DNA from 3 places in the Methylobacterium sp. HMF5984 genome. Region 1 is predicted to be linked to each of the others. Evidence: predicted binding sites of a transcription regulator. Region 1 holds the regulator's gene; each other region holds the start of a gene.

Region 1 (6,347 bases):
CAGGCGCTGGGCGCGCTCGTTGCGCTCGGCCTCGGCCGGGTCCTGTCCGGCGGCGTCCCGCGCCCGCACCGCGCTGGCGAAGCGCGCGAGCCGCAGCTCGAACTGCTGCAGGGCGGCGACCACCTTGCCGATGCGCTGGCCGGTGATGTCCTGGAAGGCGCAGGCCTCGAAGATCGTGCCGATGCCGCTCTCGACCGCGGCGCGGTATTCCGGCCCGTCCGGGAGCGCCAGCATCGACTCGGCCGCCTCCATAATGGTGTTGGTGGCGCCGGCGGTCGCGGCGAGGACGTTGCCGAGCTCCTCGTGCGCCATCGGGATGCGGTCGTGCGTCAGCTCGTTGGCGCGCAGGGCCGCGATCTCGTCGCGCACGTGGGCGATGTAGTCCGCGATCTCGATCAACTCGGACACCATGGTCGCCGGGTTGATCGTCGCGCCGAGCGGTCTTTGCAAACCCATCGTCAGCATTCCTCCGCGTGTCGGCCCCGAAAGGTCGGTCAGGCGCCGCAGACCGCCTCGATCTTGCTCTTCAGGGTCGCGGCGTTGAACGGCTTGACGATGTAGTTGTTCACGCCGGCCTTCTTGGCGGCGATGACGTTCTCGGTCTTCGACTCGGCGGTGACCATGATGAACGGCGTGGTGCGCAGGCCCTCGTCGGCGCGGACGTGGCGAAGCAGCTCGTAGCCGGTCATCGGCTCCATGTTCCAGTCGGAGATCACGAGGCCGTACTTGCGGCCCTTGAGGCGCGCCAGCGCGGCCGTGCCGTCGGAGGCGTCGTCGACCTCCTCGAAGCCGAGCTGCTTGAGCAGGTTGCGGATGATGCGAACCATCGTCTGGTAGTCGTCGACGACCAGGATCGGCATGCTGAGATCGAGGGCCATGGTCAAACTGCTCCGGTGTCTCCGAATCGCCGGCTCCGCCGTCGGCGTCGGTCACGCAATGTCGGGAGGCGCTGTCGCTGGTCGCACCTCATGCCCGGGACCTTACGCCGGGCGGCATTGCGAAGCGGTTAATCGCGCTGCGATCGGCGCACCCACTCGGATAGGCGGCGCGGCCGCCTTTACCGACGCGCTCGGCTGCGTGATGACGATGCCCCCAGCCGCGACGTCGCCCGGACGCCGCGGCAGAGCGGGCAGCCCGCCGGCACCGGCCCGGCCGCGGAGAAGGATCGCCGCCCCATGCGCAAGGTCGTCATCAGCGAGTTCATGGACGAGGCCGCGATCGCGGCGGAGCTCGCCGGGTTCGAGACGCTCTACGATCCGACCCTGGTCGACCGGCCGGACGCCCTGCGCGCGGCGCTCGCGGGCGCGTCCGGGCTGATCGTCCGCAACCGCACGCAGGTGCGCGCGGGCCTGCTCGCGGCGGCACCCGACCTCAGGGTGGTGGGCCGCCTCGGCGTCGGGCTCGACAACATCGATCTGGCCGCCTGCGCCGCCCGCGGGATCGCCGTCCATCCCGCGACCGGCGCCAACGACGGCGCGGTGGCCGAGTACGTGATCGGCACCGCGTTGCTGCTGCTGCGCGGCGCCTACGGCGCGAGCGCGCAGGTCGCCGCGGGCGCGTGGCCGCGCAACGCGCTGATGGGACGCGAGATCGCCGGCAAGCGCCTCGGCCTCGTCGGCTTCGGCGCGATCGCCCGCGAGACCGCCCGCCGTGCGGCGGCCCTCGACATGAGCGTCGCCGCCTTCGACCCGCACCTCGCGTCCGACGACGCCGCATGGCGCCCGGCGCACGGCGCGGTGGCGAGCCTGACCCTCGACGCGCTGGTCGCAACGAGCGACGTGCTCTCGCTGCACGTGCCGCTGACCGAGGCGACGCGCGACATGATCGGGCCGGCGGCGATCGCCCGGATGCGGCCGGGCGCGATCCTGATCAACGCCGCCCGCGGGGGCGTCGTGGACGAGGCCGCGGTCGCCGCGGCGCTTCGGTCCGGGCACCTCGGCGGGGCGGCGCTCGACGTGTTCGCCCAGGAGCCCGTGGACGCCGCGGGCGGCGCGGCGCTGATCGACGTGCCGAACCTCATCCTGACCCCGCACATCGCCGGCGTGACGCGGGAATCGAACGTGCGCGTCTCGGCGGTCACCGCCCGCGCCGTGCGCCGCAGCCTCGAGGGCTGAGCCCCGCAGCGCAGCGATCGAAAAGGGGCTCGGCGCGCGACGAAATTCAACGCACCGGTCGGATCGGCCGATGAGAACCCTTGCGGAACACTTGACGAACGTTTAACGTGTTCGTGTTTTGTTTCTGCGGCTCCACCTTCGTGTGGCCGCGCATTCCTGCGAGCCGCGCCGATGCTGACCCGTAAACAGCTGGATCTCCTGCGATTCATCGACGAGCGGATGCGCGAGGACGGTGTTCCGCCGTCGTTCGACGAGATGAAGGACGCCCTCGATCTCAAGTCGAAATCCGGCATCCACCGGCTGATCACCGCCCTGGAGGAGCGCGGCTTCCTGCGCCGGCTTCCGAATCGGGCTCGGGCGATCGAGGTGCTGCGCATGCCCGACGGCGCCGGCCGCTCCAGCGCGCCCGCCCCGGTGCCGGCAGCTCCCGCCGCGCCGCGCCGGTTCACCCCGAGCGTGGTCGAGGGCGGCCGCTCGAAGGCCGTGCCGCCGCGGCCTTCCACGACGCAGATGGTCGACGACAGCGGTCGCGCGGTGTCGATCCCGGTGATGGGCCGGATCGCGGCCGGCACGCCGATCTCGGCGATCCAGAACCAGAGCCACGCGATCACCATGTCGCCGGACTTCCTGGCCGGCGGCGAGCACTACGCCCTGGAGGTCCGCGGCGACTCGATGGTCGAGGCGGGCATCCTCGACGGCGACCTCGTGGTCATCCGCAAGCAGGACACCGCCAACACCGGCGACATCATCGTGGCGCTGATCGACGACGAGGAGGCGACGCTGAAGCGGCTGCGCCGTCGCGGCTCGTCGATCGCGCTCGAAGCGGCGAACCCGGCCTACGAGACCCGCGTGCTCGGGCCGGATCGGGTGCAGATCCAGGGCCGCCTGGTCAGCCTCGTGCGCCGTTACTGAAGGGTATCGCCCGGCATCTCCGGGTTCGGGCCGTCCGCGGTCGGATCGTCGGGTGCCGGGTCGGCCTCCTCCGCCCGGGGGGGCGGGGCGGCCATGCCCTGGAACGGGACGTCCTTCGGCTTGGGCTCGGCCGCGGGCGACGATCCGCCCGCTGCCTCGTCATCCGTTCCCTGGGGCGGGGGACGGACCATCGCGGGGCGCCACGGCAGCGTCCGTCCCGGCTCATGCGTGTCGGCCAGAATGAAGCCATTCGGCTCGACGCGGATCGCCACGGCGCCGTGGCTGGCGAGGTAGGCGCGATCGATGACGAGGGCGGCGGCGCAGCCCGGCGGTGCGGCGAGCGCCGTGATCAGCACCGAGGCCTTGGCGCAATCCTGCGCGAAGCCGCGGCGATCCTTCAGAAGCGCCACCGCGCGCCCGTCGGCCAACCGAAGCGTGCATCCGATCCGATCGCAGGCGGGACCGCCCGTCGCCTGCGCGCCCGGCCTGCCGTCGCCGTCGGCCTTCAGCCACTGCTCCAGCACGAAGTTCGACGGGCGCCCGAGGGCGACGAGGCTGCCGTCGGCGCGGCGCACCGCCGCCCCGCTGCCCTGGCGGTCGACGTAGATGTCGTAGCGGGCCGGCATCGTCGCTAGGCCGAGCCCGAGCAGCGCCGGCGGCAGGGCGAGCCAGCGAAGGCGCGAGACCGGGAGCGTCGCGAGCAGCAGCCCCGCGGCGAGGCACCCGAGCGCGGCGGTGCCGAAGGCCGGGACCACGACGTTGGCGCGCCCGAGCCCCTGGATCCAGCCGGAGATGGTCAGCATGCCGCGCACCGCCAGTCCCATCAGCCACCAGACCGGCTGGTCGAGGGCGAACGGGTAGGCGACGATGCCCAGCACCGCCGCCGGCATCACCGCGAGCGAGACCAGCGGCAGGGTGAGCGCGTTGCCGATCAGCCCGTAGGGTTGGACGGTCTGGAAGTGGTAGGTGGCGAAGGGCGCGGTCGCGACCTGCGCCACGAGCGTCGTGCCGAGTGTGCCGACCACCGTCGTCAGCGACAGCGCGATCAGCCGGCCGATCCGCCCGGCCCCGTCGCGGCGGAACATCCCTCCATCGATCAGGCGGGCGCAGGCGATGAGGCCGGCCACCGCCCCGAACGACATCTGGAAGCTCGGGCCGAGCAAGCCTTCCGGCTCGTGCGAGAGCGCGATGAGCGCGGCGAGAGCGAGGTTGCGCATGCTGAGCGCCGGGCGATCGACCAGGATCGCCCCGAGCATGATCAGGGTCATCACGAGGGAACGCTCGGCCGCGATGTCCCAGCCGGAGAAGACGCAGTAGGCGGTGACCCCGACCATCGCCAGCGCCGCGGCGATCTTCTTGATCGGCCAGGCCAGCGCCAGGAACGGCACCAGGGCGAGGCCGGCACGGACGAGCCAGAACACGACCCCGGCGGCCAGCACCATGTGGAGCCCTGAGATCGAGACCACGTGGTAGATCCCCGCCGCCCGCAGCGTGTCGTTGGTGGCCAGCGCGATCAACCCGCGCTTGCCGGTCACCAGGGCGGCGGCGACGGCGCCCGCCTGACCGCCGTTGGCGTCGGTGATCCTGCGGGTCAGCGCGTTGCGAGCGTCGTCCACGGCGGCCGCGAGCCGGAGCGACCACGGCACCGGCTCGGGCGGCGGCTTCACCGCGATCTTGCCGAGGAGCGAGCCGACCGCGCCGATCCCGCGGAAGTAGGCGTCGCGGGCGAAATCGTAGCCGCCGGGGCGGGCCGCCTCGGGGGGCGGCAGCAGGCGGGCGGTGGCGGCGATGAAGTCGCCCGGCCGCAGGGGCGGCGCCTTCTTGAACGAGACGCGCACCCGGACCGGCCGCTCGGCCGCGGCCATCGTGCCGAGGCTCGCGACCCGCACCACCAGGCGGGCGCCCTCCTCACGCTCCTCCAGCGATTCGATCAGGCCTTCGAGCGGCGCGATGATGGTGCGGGTCAGCACCGGCGCCGCCACCTGCGCGACCCGCAGGGCGCTCGCCGCGAAGCCGAGGAGCGCCGCCATCAGCCCGAGGGCGACGGCCAGCGCCGCGGGCCGGGCACCGAGGAACGGCAGGGTCGCGGCGCAGGCGCCGGCTGCGACGAGGGGCGCCCAGAGCGAGGGCATGCCGTCGGTGGCGGTGAAGAACGCGAGGATGCCGGCGCCGAAGGCGACCGCGAGCCAGGGAAACAGCCGCCGCTGCTCGGCCTCGATCGCGAGCCCGCCGACGACCCAGCCGCGCACGGCCGGCCCGAGCACGGCGGGCGACGGGAAGCGGCCTGATGCCGACGTGGCGACGGCCCGTCCCGTCGATCGTGCGATGTCCCGCGCCATGATCGGCACACCGGTCGGCGCGAAACGGCTGCGCCGACCCGATTCTTAACGCATCCGCGAGGGCGTGCTAGAGCCGTCCGGGCCGGGTCCGGGCGCAGGTCCCCAGCTTCCGTGCGTCGTCGGGGACGACGAACCGCCTTTCCCTCCGTCGCAGAGCGATCTAGACGCGCGCAACCGGATCGGCCGATCCGTGCCGCGGCCGCGTTCAGGGTGCTCCTTCAGCCCCGTCACCAGAAGATCCATCGTCCGATGTCGTCACCCGTCGTCACGCGCTTCGCGCCCTCGCCCACGGGCTACCTCCATATCGGGGGCGCCCGCACGGCGCTGTTCAACTGGCTCTACGCCCGCCGGATGGGCGGCCGGATGCTGCTGCGCATCGAGGACACCGACCGCGAGCGCTCGACGCAAGGGGCGATCGACGCGATCCTCGACGGGATGAGCTGGCTCGGGCTCGATTGGGACGGCGACGTGGTGTTCCAGTACGCCCGCGCCGAGCGCCATCGCGAGGTCGCCGAGAGCCTGCTCGCCTCGGGCAACGCCTATCGCTGCTACGCCACGCCGGAGGAGCTGACGCAGATGCGCGAGCAGGCCCGGGCGGCGGGCAAGCCGCTGCGCTACGACGGGCGCTGGCGCGACCGCGACCCGTCCGAGGCACCGGCCGGGGTAAAGCCGGTGATCCGGCTGCGCGCCCCGAGCGAGGGCGAAACGATCGTCGACGACGCGGTGCAGGGCCGCGTCACCTGGGCCAACCGCGATCTCGACGACCTCGTGCTGCTGCGCTCGGACGGCAACCCGACCTACATGCTCGCCGTCGTCGTCGACGACCACGACATGGGCGTCACCCAGGTGATCCGCGGCGACGACCACCTCACCAACGCCGCGCGCCAGAGCCAGATCTTCTCAGCGCTCGGATGGGAGGTGCCGAGGATGGCGCACATCCCGCTGATCCACGGGGCGGACGGGGCCAAGCTGTCCAAGCGCC
Region 2 (6,347 bases), 3.4 Mb from region 1:
CGGGCGATCCGATGCTGATGGCGACCTCATGCTGAAGGCGCTGATCTTCGACGTCGACGGGACGCTGGCCGAGACCGAGGACCTGCATCGCCAGGCCTTCAATCACGCCTTCTCCGAGCTCGGCCTGCCCTGGCACTGGGACCCGGCGTGCTACGCCGACCTGCTGACGGTGATGGGCGGGAAGGAGCGGCTCACCCACTACGTCGCGACCCGCCACGGCGATGCCGCGGACCTGCGTGCGCGCATGCCGGAGATCCACACCCGCAAGACCGCGATCTACGGCGGCCTCGTCGCGGAGGGCGCGCTCGCGCTCCGCCCCGGCGTCGCGAGGCTGATCGCCGAGGCGCGGGCGGGCGACGTCCGGCTCGCGATCGCGACGACCACCACCCGCGCCAACGTGGACACGCTCCTTGCCGTCAACTTTCCGGCCGGCGACCGCCCCTTCGACGTGATCGCCTCGGGCGACGAGGCCGCCCGCAAGAAGCCGGCCTCCGACATCTTCGATCTCGCGGTGCAACGCCTCGGCATCGCGCCGTCGGAGGCGATCGCGTTCGAGGATTCCGCCGCCGGCATCCGCTCGGCGCTCGATGCCGGCCTGCCGGTGCTGGCGACCCGCAGCCGCTACACCGAGACCCACCGCCTCGACGGCGCGTTCTCGGCGGTGTCGGATCTCGGCGAGCCGGGGCATCCGCACCGGCACGTCTTCGGGTTCGCGTGGGCGGACGGGGTGGTGACGCTCGCGGGCCTGAGGGAGTGGCACGCGAGCGCCTGACCCGTCAGTCGCGACGGGCGAGCCGGCGACCGGCCGACTGCCGGCGCGCATCGTGCCGTCCCTGCGCTTCCGTCGCGAACAGCGTCGTCCCCGCGACGAGGCCCAGCGCCGCGGCAAGCCCGAGCTTCAGCCATTTCGGGTCGACGGCGGCGACGTGGCCGACGGCGCGGTCGTCGAAACGGCCATGGGCGCCGGGATCGGTGTCCACCGGCTCGTAGAGGTTGTCGGCTCGGTGCTTGTTGGCGCGCACGCTGGTCATCTCCCCGCGATATCCGTGACGGGCGAGATACCCGTCGATCCAACCCGGGATCACCATGTTGCCGACGATCGCCTTCCAGGCCGACGTCCCGATCCAAAGCTCGCGGGGCGCCGCCTGCGCGGCCGCGTAGACGTGGCGGGCGATCGCCTCGGGCTGGTAGATCGGCGGCACCGGCTCGAGCTTGCGCGGCAGCACCGAGCGGGCCCAATCGAATTGCGGCGTGTTCACCGCAGGCAGCTGCACCATCGTCAGCCGTACCTTGCTGCCGTCGTGCAGCAATTCGCTGCGCAGCGAGTCGACGAAACCGCGCACCGCCGCCTTGGCCGCGCAATAGGTCGCCTGCAGGGGGATCGAGCGGTAGGCCAGGGCCGAGCCGATATGGACGATGGTGCCGGAATCCTTGGGCACCATGTGCTCGAGCGCGGCGAGCGTGCCGTGGACCTGGCCGAGATAGGTCACCTCGGTGACGCGACGGAACTCCTCGGCGGAGGTCTGCTGGACGGGCGCGTAGACCGTCACCATCGCGTTGTTGACCCAGACGTCGATGCCGCCGAACGCCGCGACGACCTCGGCGGCCGCCTGGCTCACCGCGTCCGCGTCGGCGACGTCGGCCGCGAACGCCATCGGGCGTCCGCCGGCCCGCACCACGTCCTCGATCGTCCCGTGCAGGCCGGCCTCGCCGCGGGCGATCAGGCCGACGTTCCATCCATGCCGGGCGAACTCGCAGGCGACCGCCCGGCCGACGCCGGCGCTGGCGCCCGTGACCACGACCGTCCGTTTCCGCTCAACCTGTTTTCGCATTCTGTCCTCGTCGGCGCGCCGGTCGGCCGCGGTTCGGGAACGCCCGTCGCCGCCGATCTTTCCGTCGTCGGCCGATCGCGTTCGCGTGTGCCGCCCGCGTTGCCTCCCCGCGCCGCACGCGCGTATAAACCGCGGCATCCCCGCCCGGCGGCGTCGAGGGCGCGAGCCCTCCGCCGCCAAGACCTAAAGAACGCGCGACGCCATGGCCGGCCATTCCCAGTTCAAGAACATCATGCACCGCAAGGGCCGGGTGGACGCCGTCCGCTCGAAGCTCTTCGGGAAGCTCGCCCGCGAGATCACGGTGGCGGCCAAGCTCGGCCTGCCCGATCCGGCGATGAACGCACGCCTGCGCGCGGCGATCATCGCGGCCCGCGCCGAGAACGTGCCCAAGGACAACATCGAGCGGGCGATCAAGAAGGCGGCCGGTGCCGACGGGGAGACCTACGAGGAGATCCGCTACGAGGGCTACGGCCCGGGCGGTGCCGCGCTGATCGTCGAGGCGCAAACCGACAACCGCAACCGCACGGCCTCCGACGTGCGCTCGGCCTTCACCAAGTCCGGCGGGAGCCTCGCCGAGACCGGCGCCGTCGCGTTCATGTTCGACCGTGTCGGGGTGGTCGGCTTCGCGGCCTCGGTCGCCGACGCCGACACGATGCTGGAAGCGGCGATCGAGGCCGGCGCCGACGACGTGCGCTCCGACGAATCCGGCCACGAGATCACCTGCGCGCAGGACTCCTTCGGCGAGGTCACCAAGGCCCTGGAGGCGCGCTTCGGCGAGCCGACCCGCACCGGCCTCGTCTGGAAGGCGCAGAACACGATCGACGTCGACGACGAGACCGGCGAGAAGCTGATCCGCCTCGTCGAGGTGATCGAGGACCAGGACGACGTGCAGAACGTCTACGTCAACTTCGCCCTGTCCGACGCGCTGGTGGCCAAGCTCGAGGCCTAAGGCGCGAGACGCGGGGCGCGGGCGTCAGCGGGGCGAGGCCGCCCCGCTGCGGTCGCAACGGAAGGGCGCGACCCCGATCGCCGGGTCCTGCAGCACGCGGCCGCCCGAGGCCTCGCAGCGGACCTGGAAGGAATCGTGCGGCCCCCAGAAGCTCCAGATCGTGAACATCGGCAGCACCATCATCAGGCAGACGCTGCCGATGACCATGCCCGCCGCCCAGGCGTTGCCGCGCAGCGGTTTCGGCGGCTCCGGCCGCATCGGCGGCATCGGCGCGAGGAAGGCCAGGGTCGGCACCAGCCAATCGAGGGTGTTCATCCGCCAGCCCGCCCGCAGTTTCGACCCGCATCGTGGCGCGCCGCGAAGCCGACGGTAGTTCGATCGCCTCAGTTTCGAAAGTCGGCCAGCCGCGACCGTTTGGCGAAACCCTTCGTTCACGCTATGTGCTCAGACAGAGCCGGTACGGCGTTCCGGCCGTGCGGCCAAGGTCCGGTTCATGACGCCCATCCGCATCCTCGGCATCGATCCGGGCCTGCGCCGCACCGGCTGGGGCGTCGTGACGGTGACGGGGGCGAAGCTCGCCTACGTCGATTGCGGCGTCGTCACCTCGGACGGCGACCTGCCGCTGGCGCTGCGCCTGCGCGAATTGCACGAGGGCATCACCCGGGTCGTGCGGGACTTCTCGCCCGACGAAGTTTCCGTCGAGGAGACCTTCGTCAACAAGGACGCGCAGGCGACGCTCAAGCTCGGGCACGCCCGCGCCATCGCCCTGCTGGTGCCGGCGCTCGCCGGCGTGCCGGTGTTCGAGTACGCGGCGAACCTGATCAAGAAGTCGGTCTGCGGCTCGGGGCATGCCGAGAAGGCGCAGATCCAGGCGATGGTGCGCTTCCTGCTCCCGAAGGCCGAGTTCAAGCTGGCGGATGCGGCCGATGCGCTCGCCATCGCCATCACCCACGTCAACCATCGCGGCGCCCATGCGCTCAAGCGCGCCAACCCGCCGCCCGGCGCGGCCGGGCCGGGCGCCGCGCGGATCGCGGCGGCGTTGGCCAAGCTCGGCTGAGGCCGATCAGTTCACCGCCTTGAACTCGCCTTCGAGGCGCAGGACGACCTCGTCGCCGAGCATCGGCAGGTAGGCGTCGATGCCGAAGTCCGAGCGCTTCAGCACGGCGCGGCCGTCGAAGCCGACGGTGTAGGCCTTGTCGACGGGATGGATGCCGGCCTGGTTGAAGGTCGCGTCGAAGGCGACCGGCTTGGTGACGCCGCGCAGCGTCAGGTCGCCGGTGACGCGCGCCGTGGTCGGGCTCGTCGCCTCCACCGCGGTGGCGGCGAAGGTCGCGCTCGGGAACTTCGCGGTGTCGAAGAAGTCGGGCGCCTTGAGATGCGCGTCGAGCTTCGGGTTCACGCCGGTGATGCTGTCGGTGCCGATCGTGACCTTGAGCCGGATCTTGGTCGCGTCCTTGGGGTCGAGGGTCGCGTCGCCGGTGACGTCGGTGATCTGCCCGTAATAGGTCGAGAAGCCGAGATGGCTCAGCGACCAGGTGATCTTGGCGTGGTCGGGATCGAGGCGGTAGGCGCCCGGCCGGACCTGCGTCGGGTCGGCGCTGGGGGCAGTCGCGGTGTCGGCGGCCCGCGCCGGCGAGAGGGCGAGCGTCTGGGCGAGTGCCAGGGCGAGGAGAAGCAAGGGTCCGCGCATCGGGATCGCCTGGGTTGTAACCGACCGTTTCCCTGCCCTGATCCCACGAAGCTCGGCCGCTCTCAAGACTGGCCTTCCGAAAGACTCGCCACGCTTCGCCGGATGGCGGCGATGCGCGGCATTCTGTAGGCAGCGGACGGCACGCTGGACGCGGCAGCGCGAATGATCGGGATCTCATGATCGGGAAGCTCAAGGGCGTGGTCGATTCCTACGGCGAGGATTTCGTCCTCCTCGACGTCCAGGGAGTCGGGTACGAGGTGCATTGCTCGGCGCGCACGCTCCAGCGCCTGCCGAAGCCCGGCGAGCCGGCCGTCCTTTCGATCGAGACGCATGTCCGCGAGGACATGATCCGCCTCTACGGCTTCCGCTCGGATGCCGAGCGCGAGTGGTTCCGCCTGCTCCAGACCGTGCAGGGCGTCGGCTCCAAGGTCGCCCTCGGGCTGCTCTCGGTGCTGGAGCCGCCTCAGCTCGCCTCGGCGATCGCCATGGGCGACAAGACCGCCGTCGCGCGTGCGCCCGGCGTCGGCCCGCGGCTGGCCGCCCGGCTGGTGGCCGAACTCAAGGACAAGGCGCCGGCCTTCGCGCCGATCGATCCGGCGCTCATCGCCTTGTCGGGCGCGGTCGAGAACCGCTCCGCGCCCCAGCCCGTCGCCGACGCGATCTCGGCGCTGGTCAACCTCGGCTACGCCCAGCTCCAGGCTTCGGCCGCGGTCGCCGCTGCCTTGAAGGCTGGCGGCGAGGACGCCGAGGCGAAGGTTCTCATCCGGCTCGCGCTGAAGGAGCTGGCGCAATAGGGAGCCGCGAAACGCGACGACGCGATCCGATCGTGCACTCGTGATCGCCGGAGCCTTGACCCATACGGTGCCGGATGGCATGTGGCGTTCGCTAACACGTTGAAAACGCTTAGTTTTCAAGAGTTCTAAACTGGCGACGGTCGAGGACCGGGACGACGCACGGTGAGCGCTCTCGAACGATTCGAGGGCGTCGAAGGAAACGAGCCTCCAGCCATCGGGTTTTGGATCGTATGATCGTCTGTTCCTGCAACGTCCTCTCGGATGGCGCCGTGCGCGGGTGTCTCGGCCCGGGTCCTGGCTGCCCGCGCACGCCGGCCCAGGTCTACGCCTGCCTCGGCTGCAGCCCGAAATGCGGGCGTTGCGCCCGCACGATCCGCTCGATCATGCAGAACGCCCTCGGCGCCGCGGCGCTCGAGGCGGGACAGGACGCCCATGCCTGCGCGACGGGTTGCGCAACCGGCTGCAGTTTGGGAAAGGTCCAGCCTGCAGAGGAGGGGATCGCCGCCTGAGGCGTAGCCCGGCTTTTCCCTCGCACGGCCAAGGGGAGAACGGGTTTCATGAAGGGCGACATCAAGGTCATCGAGTATCTGAACCGCGGCTTGCGCAGCGAGCTGACCGCGGTGAGCCAGTACTGGCTCCACTTCCGGATGCTCAACGACTGGGGCTACATCGACCTCGCCAAGTTCTGGCGTAAGGAATCGATCGAGGAGATGAACCACGCGGACCGGTTCGTCGACCGGATCCTGTTCCTCGACGGCTTCCCCAACCTCCAGGAGCTCGATCCCCTGCGGATCGGCCAGAACGTCGAGGAGATCATCGCCTGCGATCTCGCCGCCGAGTGCGAGGCCCGCGCGCTCTACCTCGAAGCCGCCAAGTACTGCGATTCGATCAACGACCGGGTGTCGAAGCGCCTGTTCGAGGATCTGGCCGAGGACGAGGAAGGCCACATCGACTTCCTCGAGACCCAGCAGGAACTGATCCGCCAGATCGGCCTGCCGCTCTACGCCCAGCGCCACGTCGGCGGCCTGGAGCCGATCGCCCCCGAAGCCGAATGAACGGGAGGCGGGATCGCCGGGGACCTC
Region 3 (6,347 bases), 340 kb from region 1:
CCGATGCGGGTGAGGAACATCTTGATCTCGGCGGTGGTCGTGTTCTGCGCCTCGTCGAGGATCACGAGGCAGTCCTTGAAGGTGCGCCCGCGCATCACCTCGAACGGCACGATCTCGATGTCGCCGGCCTTCAAGGCGATCTCGAAGGCGGCGGCGCCCATCCGTTCCTTCATCGCCTCGGTGAGGGGAGCGACCCAGGGCGCGATCTTCTCCTCCAGCGTGCCGGGAAAGAAGCCGAGCGAACGGCCGCCGGGAACGTTCGGGCGGGTGATGATCACCTTGGCGATCCGGCGCTGGCGCAGCAGGTCGGCGGCGCGTGTGCCGGCGATGTAGGTCTTGCCGGTGCCGGCCGGGCCGAGCACGATGACCTGCGGGTTCAGGGCGAGCGCGTCGAGGTATTCGGCCTGCCGGTCGGTCAGCGGCTGGATCGGGCCTAGGTTTCGTTCCTCGTCGAAGCGGGTCCTGTGCAGCCGGACCGTGCGGTCTTCCACCAGCTCGAGTCGTGCGCGCCGTCTTTTCATCGATCAACACTCCGCGTGGGATTTGCCAACCAAAAGGACTTGCTAACCAGAAACCGCTCTTCGCTCTAACCTTCGTATCGTGGGCTTATCTCTCCTCTCGGAAGCAATGACGCTGCGTCGAGCCGGTTCCGGCCCTCGACACGAAGCTTGTGGACAAGACGAGCCGCTGCGCGGCCCGCCTGGTCGTTGCCGGAGCATGCAACGCGCGCACCATAGAGTCGGGCGATGCGACGGCCGCATGACGGGGCCCGGCAGGTGTTGCTGAAATGGCTCGGACGACGGCGGATGGTGCGCCGGGACGGTCGGGGGATGGGGCCGTGTCCGGTCCGCCCAAGGTCGTGTCCTGCGCCCGACGTCACGCTCGTCCGCGAGCGGCCTCAGGCCGGCTGCAGGAAGCTGTCGAGCACCATCTTGCGACCGGCCTTGTCGAAGTCAACGGTGAGCTTGTTGCCGTCGACGGCGGCCACGTCGCCGGGGCCGAACTTGGTGTGCAGAACCCGCATCCCGGCCTCGAAGGCCGAGGGCGTGCCGGTGGATTTGGCGATCAGCTCGCCCTCGATCTGGCGCGGGCCGCCGCGCCCGCCGCCGGGCGAGGCGCCGAAGCCGCGGGCGGTGGTGTGCGCCGCGCCCTTGCCGAAGTTGTTCTGCTGCCCGGTATTGGCCTGCGCCCGCTGCCAGCCCGGCGTGCCGTAGCTCGAGCCGAAGGGCTGCGGATTGCGGTCGAAGCGCGAGGCGCCGGCGGAGAAGTGGGCCGGCGCCTCGATCACGTCGACCGCCGATTCCGGCAGCTCGTCGATGAAGCGCGACGGGATGGTCGAGGACCACAGGCCGTGGATGCGGCGGTTGACGGCAAAGGACAGCTTCGCGCGCTTGCGGGCCCGCGTCAGCCCGACATGGGCGAGGCGACGCTCCTCCTCGAGGCCCGCGCGGCCGCTCTCGTCGAGGGCGCGCTGGTTCGGGAAGAGGCCATCCTCCCAGCCGGGCAGGAACACCGTGTCGAATTCCAGCCCCTTGGCCGCGTGCAGGGTCATCAGCGAGACGCGCTCGGCGCCCTCGGCCTCAGAGGCCTCCATCACCAGCGAGACGTGCTCGAGGAAGGCGCCCATGTCGGGGAACTCCTCCATCGAGCGGACGAACTCCTTGAGGTTCTCCAGCCGCCCGGCGGCGTCGGCCGACTTCTCCTTCTGCCACATCTCGGTGTAGCCGGATTCCTCGAGGATGGTCTGCGCCACCTCGGAATGCGGGTTGCTCTCGACGAGCCGCGCCCACCGCGAGAAGCTCTCGGTGAGCGCGCGCAGCGTCGAGCGCACGCGGGGCTTGAGCTCGTCGGTCTCGCAGAGCTTTCGCGCGGCGTGGAGCAGCGGGACCTGCTCGGCGCGGGCGTAGAGGTGGAGCTGCTGCAGCGTCGCGTCGCCCAGGCCGCGCTTGGGGGTGTTGACGATCCGCTCGAAGGCGAGGTCGTCGGACGGGTTGTTGGTCGCGCGCAGGTAGGCCAGCGCGTCGCGGATCTCGGCGCGCTCGTAGAAGCGCGGGCCGCCGATCACCCGGTAGGGCAGGCCGAGCTGGACGAAGCGGTCCTCGATCTCGCGCATCTGCGCCGAGATCCGCACCAGCACCGCGATCTCGGAGAGCGGGTGCTGCTTGGCCTGGAGCGCCTCGATCGATTCCGCCAGGAGCCGCGCCTCTTCTTCCGAATCCCACGCGCCCGACACGGTGACGGGCTCGCCGAGCTCGTCCTCCGTGCGCAGGGTCTTGCCGAGCCGGCCCTGGTTCTTGGCGATCAGGCCCGAGGCGGCGGCCAGGATGTGGCCCGTCGAGCGGTAGTTGCGCTCGAGGCGGACCACCACGGCACCGGGAAAATCGTGCTCGAAGCGCAAGATGTTGTCGACCTCGGCCCCGCGCCAGCCGTAGATCGACTGGTCGTCGTCGCCGACGCAGGCGATGTTCTTGCGCACCTGCCCGAGCAGCCTGAGCCAGAGGTACTGGGCGACGTTGGTGTCCTGGTACTCGTCGACGAGGATGTAGCGGAACCGGTCCTGGTAGTTGGCCAGCACGTCCGGATTCTCGCGCCACAGCTTGAGGCAGAGCAGCAGCAGGTCGCCGAAATCGACCGCGTTGAGCGTGACGAGCCGGGCCTGGTAGGCGGTGTAGAGGTCGCCGCCCTTGCCGAAGGCGAAGGCCTGCGCCTCGCCGGCCGGGATCTGGTCCGGGCCGAGGCCGCGGTTCTTCCAGCCGTCGATGACGTGGCCGAGCGCGCGTGCCGGCCAGCGCTTCTCGTCGATGTTCTGGTCCTTCAGCACCTGCTTCATCAGGCGCAGCTGGTCGTCGGTGCCGAGGATCGTGAAGTCGGATTTCAAGCCCACCAGCTCGGCGTGGCGGCGCAGGATCTTGGTGCCGATGGCGTGGAAGGTGCCGAGCCAGGGCATGCCCTCGCCGGCCGGCCCGATCAGCGTGCCGATGCGGTGCTTCATCTCCCGCGCGGCCTTGTTGGTGAAGGTCACCGACAGGATGTCGAACGGCCGCGCCCGGCCGGTCGTGATCAGGTGGGCGATGCGGGTCGTCAGCACCCGCGTCTTGCCGGTGCCGGCGCCGGCCAGCACCAGGACGGGGCCCTCCGTCGCCTCGACGGCGCGGCGCTGCTCGTCGTTCAGGCCGTCGAGATAGGAGGACGCGCTCGGGCGCAAGGCCCCCATGGCGCGGGCGGCGATGGAGCTGGAGCCACGCTCCGCGTCGGAAGGCGGCGTCGCATGCGAAGAGTTCGGCATGGGCAATCCCTGGACCAAAACGCGAACGGCGTCGAGACCCGGACGCCGAGGCCTCGACGCTGAGGCGCGATCGCCGAGGCCCGGAGCCCGAGGCCCGGACGCAATGTCGCCGCCCCGCGCGGCCGCCGGGAGGGAACTTGAAGCAGGCCGGCCGCTTGCTCACATCATCGACAGACATCCCCCACACAGGAGCGCCCGATGCGCATCGTGCCGATCGCCATCATCGCCGCCCTCGCCGCCACGCCCGCCCTCGCGCAGGTCCGGCAGGGCAACCCCGACGCCGCCAACGAGTCCTTCGCCCGCCAGGGCGAGTCCCGGGCGCTGCAGCAGAACCTCACCTCGCAGAACAACACCACGCGCATGGAGATCCAGCGCAGCCAGCAGATGCAGGCACCCCAACCCACCCCGGGCGTGATCGTCGCCCCCCGGCGCTGAGCGGAGCCCGCGGGCGTTGAACCGAGGCCGCGGGCGCCCTGGCGCCTGCGGTCTCGCGCCGTGCTATGCCCGCCGTAAACCCGCCGGGTGGCGCGGGGTGCATGCGGAACGATCACGGTGCGTGACCTCCTGACCGCGCTCGCGGGCGCCGTCATCCTGATCCTCGTCGCGGCGCTCGCGGTGCCGCCCTTCATCGACTGGCCGGCCCATCGCGCCTTCGTCGACGCGACCGTGAGCCGGTCCCTCGGCCTGCCGGTGCGCAGCGAGGGCCGCATCGACGTGCGGCTGCTGCCCTCGCCGCGCCTGCGCCTCGACCGCCTTCATCTCGGCGACGAGCCGGGACGGCCCGCCCTCGATCTGCGCTTCGTCAAGGCCGAGCTCGGCCTGAGCCCGCTGCTGGCGGGCGCGTTCCGCTTCACCGAGACCCGGATCGGCCGCGCCGAGGTCAAGCTGCCGGTGACCGAGGGCGACGCCCTCGTGGTGCCGGCCGGCCTCGGCGAGGCCCTGCGCGGCCGCGACCTCGCAATCGAAGACCTCCACGTCCAGCAGCTGCTGCTGACCACGGTGGTGCCCGCGACCGGGCGCACCGACCAGTTCTACGCGGAAGCCGTGCAGATCCAGGCGCCGGCCCTCGTCGGCCCCTGGCGGGTCGCGGGCACCAGCGGCGGCCTGCCGTTCACCCTGGTCAGCGGCGAGCCGGCGGCGGACGGCGCCGTCGCCCTGAAGCTCTCGGGCGGCGGCGACGCCCATCCGCGCTTCGAGGCCGACGCCCGCGTCGCCTTCGTGCCGGCGGATCCGCGCGGCGGCGCCCGCAGCACCGAGCCGCGCCCGCTCGTCGCCGAGGCCGAGGGCAGCGCCCGCCTCGTCGTCGGCCCGCCGGCCCAGGCCGCCGGCGCCTACCTGCCGTTCGCGCTGGGCGGCAAGTTCAAGGCCCGCGGCGCCCTCGTCCGGTTCGAGGGCGTCAACGCCGAGATCGATCCGGGCGGGCAAGCCTTGCGGCTTTCCGGCAGCGGCCAGATCGACCTGCGCCGCTGGCGCGCGGGGCTGACCCTGGAGGCGCGCCGCCTCGACCTCGACGCCTTCCTGCTCTCGCCGGGCGGGCAGGCCTTCGTGGCGCGCGGGCTGCCCAAGGTGGGCGCGAAATCGGGTGGCGGCCTGCCGGTGATGCTCGACCTCGACCTCTCGGTCGAGGCGGCCGTGCTCGGCTTCGAGGAATGGTCCAACCTCAAGGCCACGGGCACCCTCGACCGCACCGGCGGCCTGCTGCTGCGACGCTTCTCGGCCGTGGCGCCGGGTGCGGCGACCATCACGGCCAGCGGCGAGATCGACACCGATCCGAGCCCGCGCTTCACCGGCCCGGTCGCGCTCGCGGCCGCGGCCTCCGACGGGCTCGGGCGCTACCTGCGCCGGCTCGGCCTCGACGGGCCGCCGACGGCGCTGCTCGACGGGCGGCCGGTCGAGGTCTCGGCCGAGGTCTCGGCGGCCGGCACCGCGTTCTCCCTGCGCAACCTCCGGCTCGCGCTGGGCGAGGCGCAGGTTACCGGAAATGCCCGCTACACCCCGGCCGAGGGCCGGACCCGCGGCCGGTTCGACGCGCAGATCCGCGCCCGCGGCCTCGACGTCGCCGGCCTGCCGCCGCTCGGCAACGCGCTCGCGGGGCTGCACGGCCACGACCTCGGCCTGACCATCGAGGCGCGCGACCTGCGCTACGGCGCGACCGGCACCGGGAACGGCACGCTCTCGGCCAGCATCCAGTCGGACGGCGCCGCCCTCGTCGTCGACAGCCTCGACGTGACGGACCTGGCCGGCGCCAACGCCAAGCTGTCCGGGCGGATCGGCGCCGACGGCACGGGGCGCGTCGCCGGCCGGCTCTCGGCCCCGGTGGCGGCGCCGCTGGTCGCCCTGGTCGACCGGGTCTGGATCGCGGAGACGCGCCTGATCCCGGCCTTCCTGCGCGCCGGCGCGCTCGACCTCGCCGTCACGCTGGAGCGCGACGCGGGCGACGCCGACGCGCTGCGGCTCGCCGCCACGGGCCAAGCCGCGGGCGGCAGCCTCGACCTGTCGCTGGTCAGCCGCGCCGGCGCGGTCGAGGGGGCGAGGATCCGCCTCGCGACGCCGCGGGCCGGCACCTGGCTCGGCCGCACCGACATCGCCGGCCTGCAGCAGCCGGCCGACCTGAGCCTGGTGGCGGCCCGCGCGGCCGACGGCGGCCTGACGCTCCAGGCGACCGGCACGATCGCCGGCGCCACGCTGTCGACCGCGACGCCGCTGCGGCTTCCCACCGAGGGCGGCCCGCCCCGATCCGGCGCGCTGCGGATCGAGACCGCCGACCTCGCGCCGTTCCTGACGCTGGCGGGCGCCGCCGCCCTCGCGCCGGGGCCGTGGCCGGCCGACCTTTCCGTCGCGCTGACCCGGCAAGGAGACGACGCGCGTGCCGCGCTCGCCGGCCGGATCGCGGGGGCGGCCCTCGATGCGACCCTCGTCCGCGCGCCGGACGGGGCGCTGTCGGGAACGGCGCGCCTCGCCCGCCTGTCCCTGCCGCAGCTCGCGGCCGCCCTGGCGATGCCGGCGGGCGCCGCCGGCCGGTTCGGCCCGGTGCCACCGCCGGGACCGCCGGTCTCCCTCG

What was found. Region 1 encodes LexA, which represses DNA repair genes until DNA is damaged. Its sites were predicted from a motif close to TGTTCNNNNTGTGTTCNG; they were not measured.
Region 2: ruvC (crossover junction endodeoxyribonuclease RuvC) is a predicted target of LexA. The motif match lies at 3,210-3,227, and genes of this name have one in related genera.
Region 3: ACFZ8E_RS24055 (ATP-dependent helicase) is a predicted target of LexA. The motif match lies at 3,297-3,314, and genes of this name have one in related genera.

The regions. Positions count from the first base shown of each region.
Region 1 covers NZ_JBJFLN010000001.1:4,605,803-4,612,149, forward strand. Annotated here, with positions in the region: gene ACFZ8E_RS22260 (protein phosphatase CheZ) at 1-456, opposite strand, end outside; gene ACFZ8E_RS22265 (response regulator) at 495-878, opposite strand; gene ACFZ8E_RS22270 (NAD(P)-dependent oxidoreductase) at 1,176-2,114, shown strand; gene lexA (transcriptional repressor LexA) at 2,286-3,026, shown strand; gene ACFZ8E_RS22280 (ComEC/Rec2 family competence protein) at 3,020-5,365, opposite strand; gene gltX (glutamate--tRNA ligase) at 5,615-6,347, shown strand, end outside.
Region 2 covers NZ_JBJFLN010000001.1:1,197,637-1,203,983, reverse strand. Annotated here, with positions in the region: gene rpe (ribulose-phosphate 3-epimerase) at 1-18, shown strand, start outside; gene ACFZ8E_RS05640 (HAD-IA family hydrolase) at 29-772, shown strand; gene ACFZ8E_RS05635 (SDR family oxidoreductase) at 777-1,832, opposite strand; gene ACFZ8E_RS05630 (YebC/PmpR family DNA-binding transcriptional regulator) at 2,035-2,781, shown strand; gene ACFZ8E_RS05625 (hypothetical protein) at 2,806-3,096, opposite strand; gene ruvC (crossover junction endodeoxyribonuclease RuvC) at 3,275-3,838, shown strand; gene ACFZ8E_RS05615 (YceI family protein) at 3,845-4,471, opposite strand; gene ruvA (Holliday junction branch migration protein RuvA) at 4,648-5,265, shown strand; gene ACFZ8E_RS05605 (bacterioferritin-associated ferredoxin) at 5,496-5,774, shown strand; gene bfr (bacterioferritin) at 5,823-6,320, shown strand.
Region 3 covers NZ_JBJFLN010000001.1:4,950,673-4,957,019, reverse strand. Annotated here, with positions in the region: gene ACFZ8E_RS24060 (PhoH family protein) at 1-521, opposite strand, end outside; gene ACFZ8E_RS24055 (ATP-dependent helicase) at 899-3,286, opposite strand; gene ACFZ8E_RS24050 (hypothetical protein) at 3,485-3,721, shown strand; gene ACFZ8E_RS24045 (AsmA family protein) at 3,839-6,347, shown strand, end outside.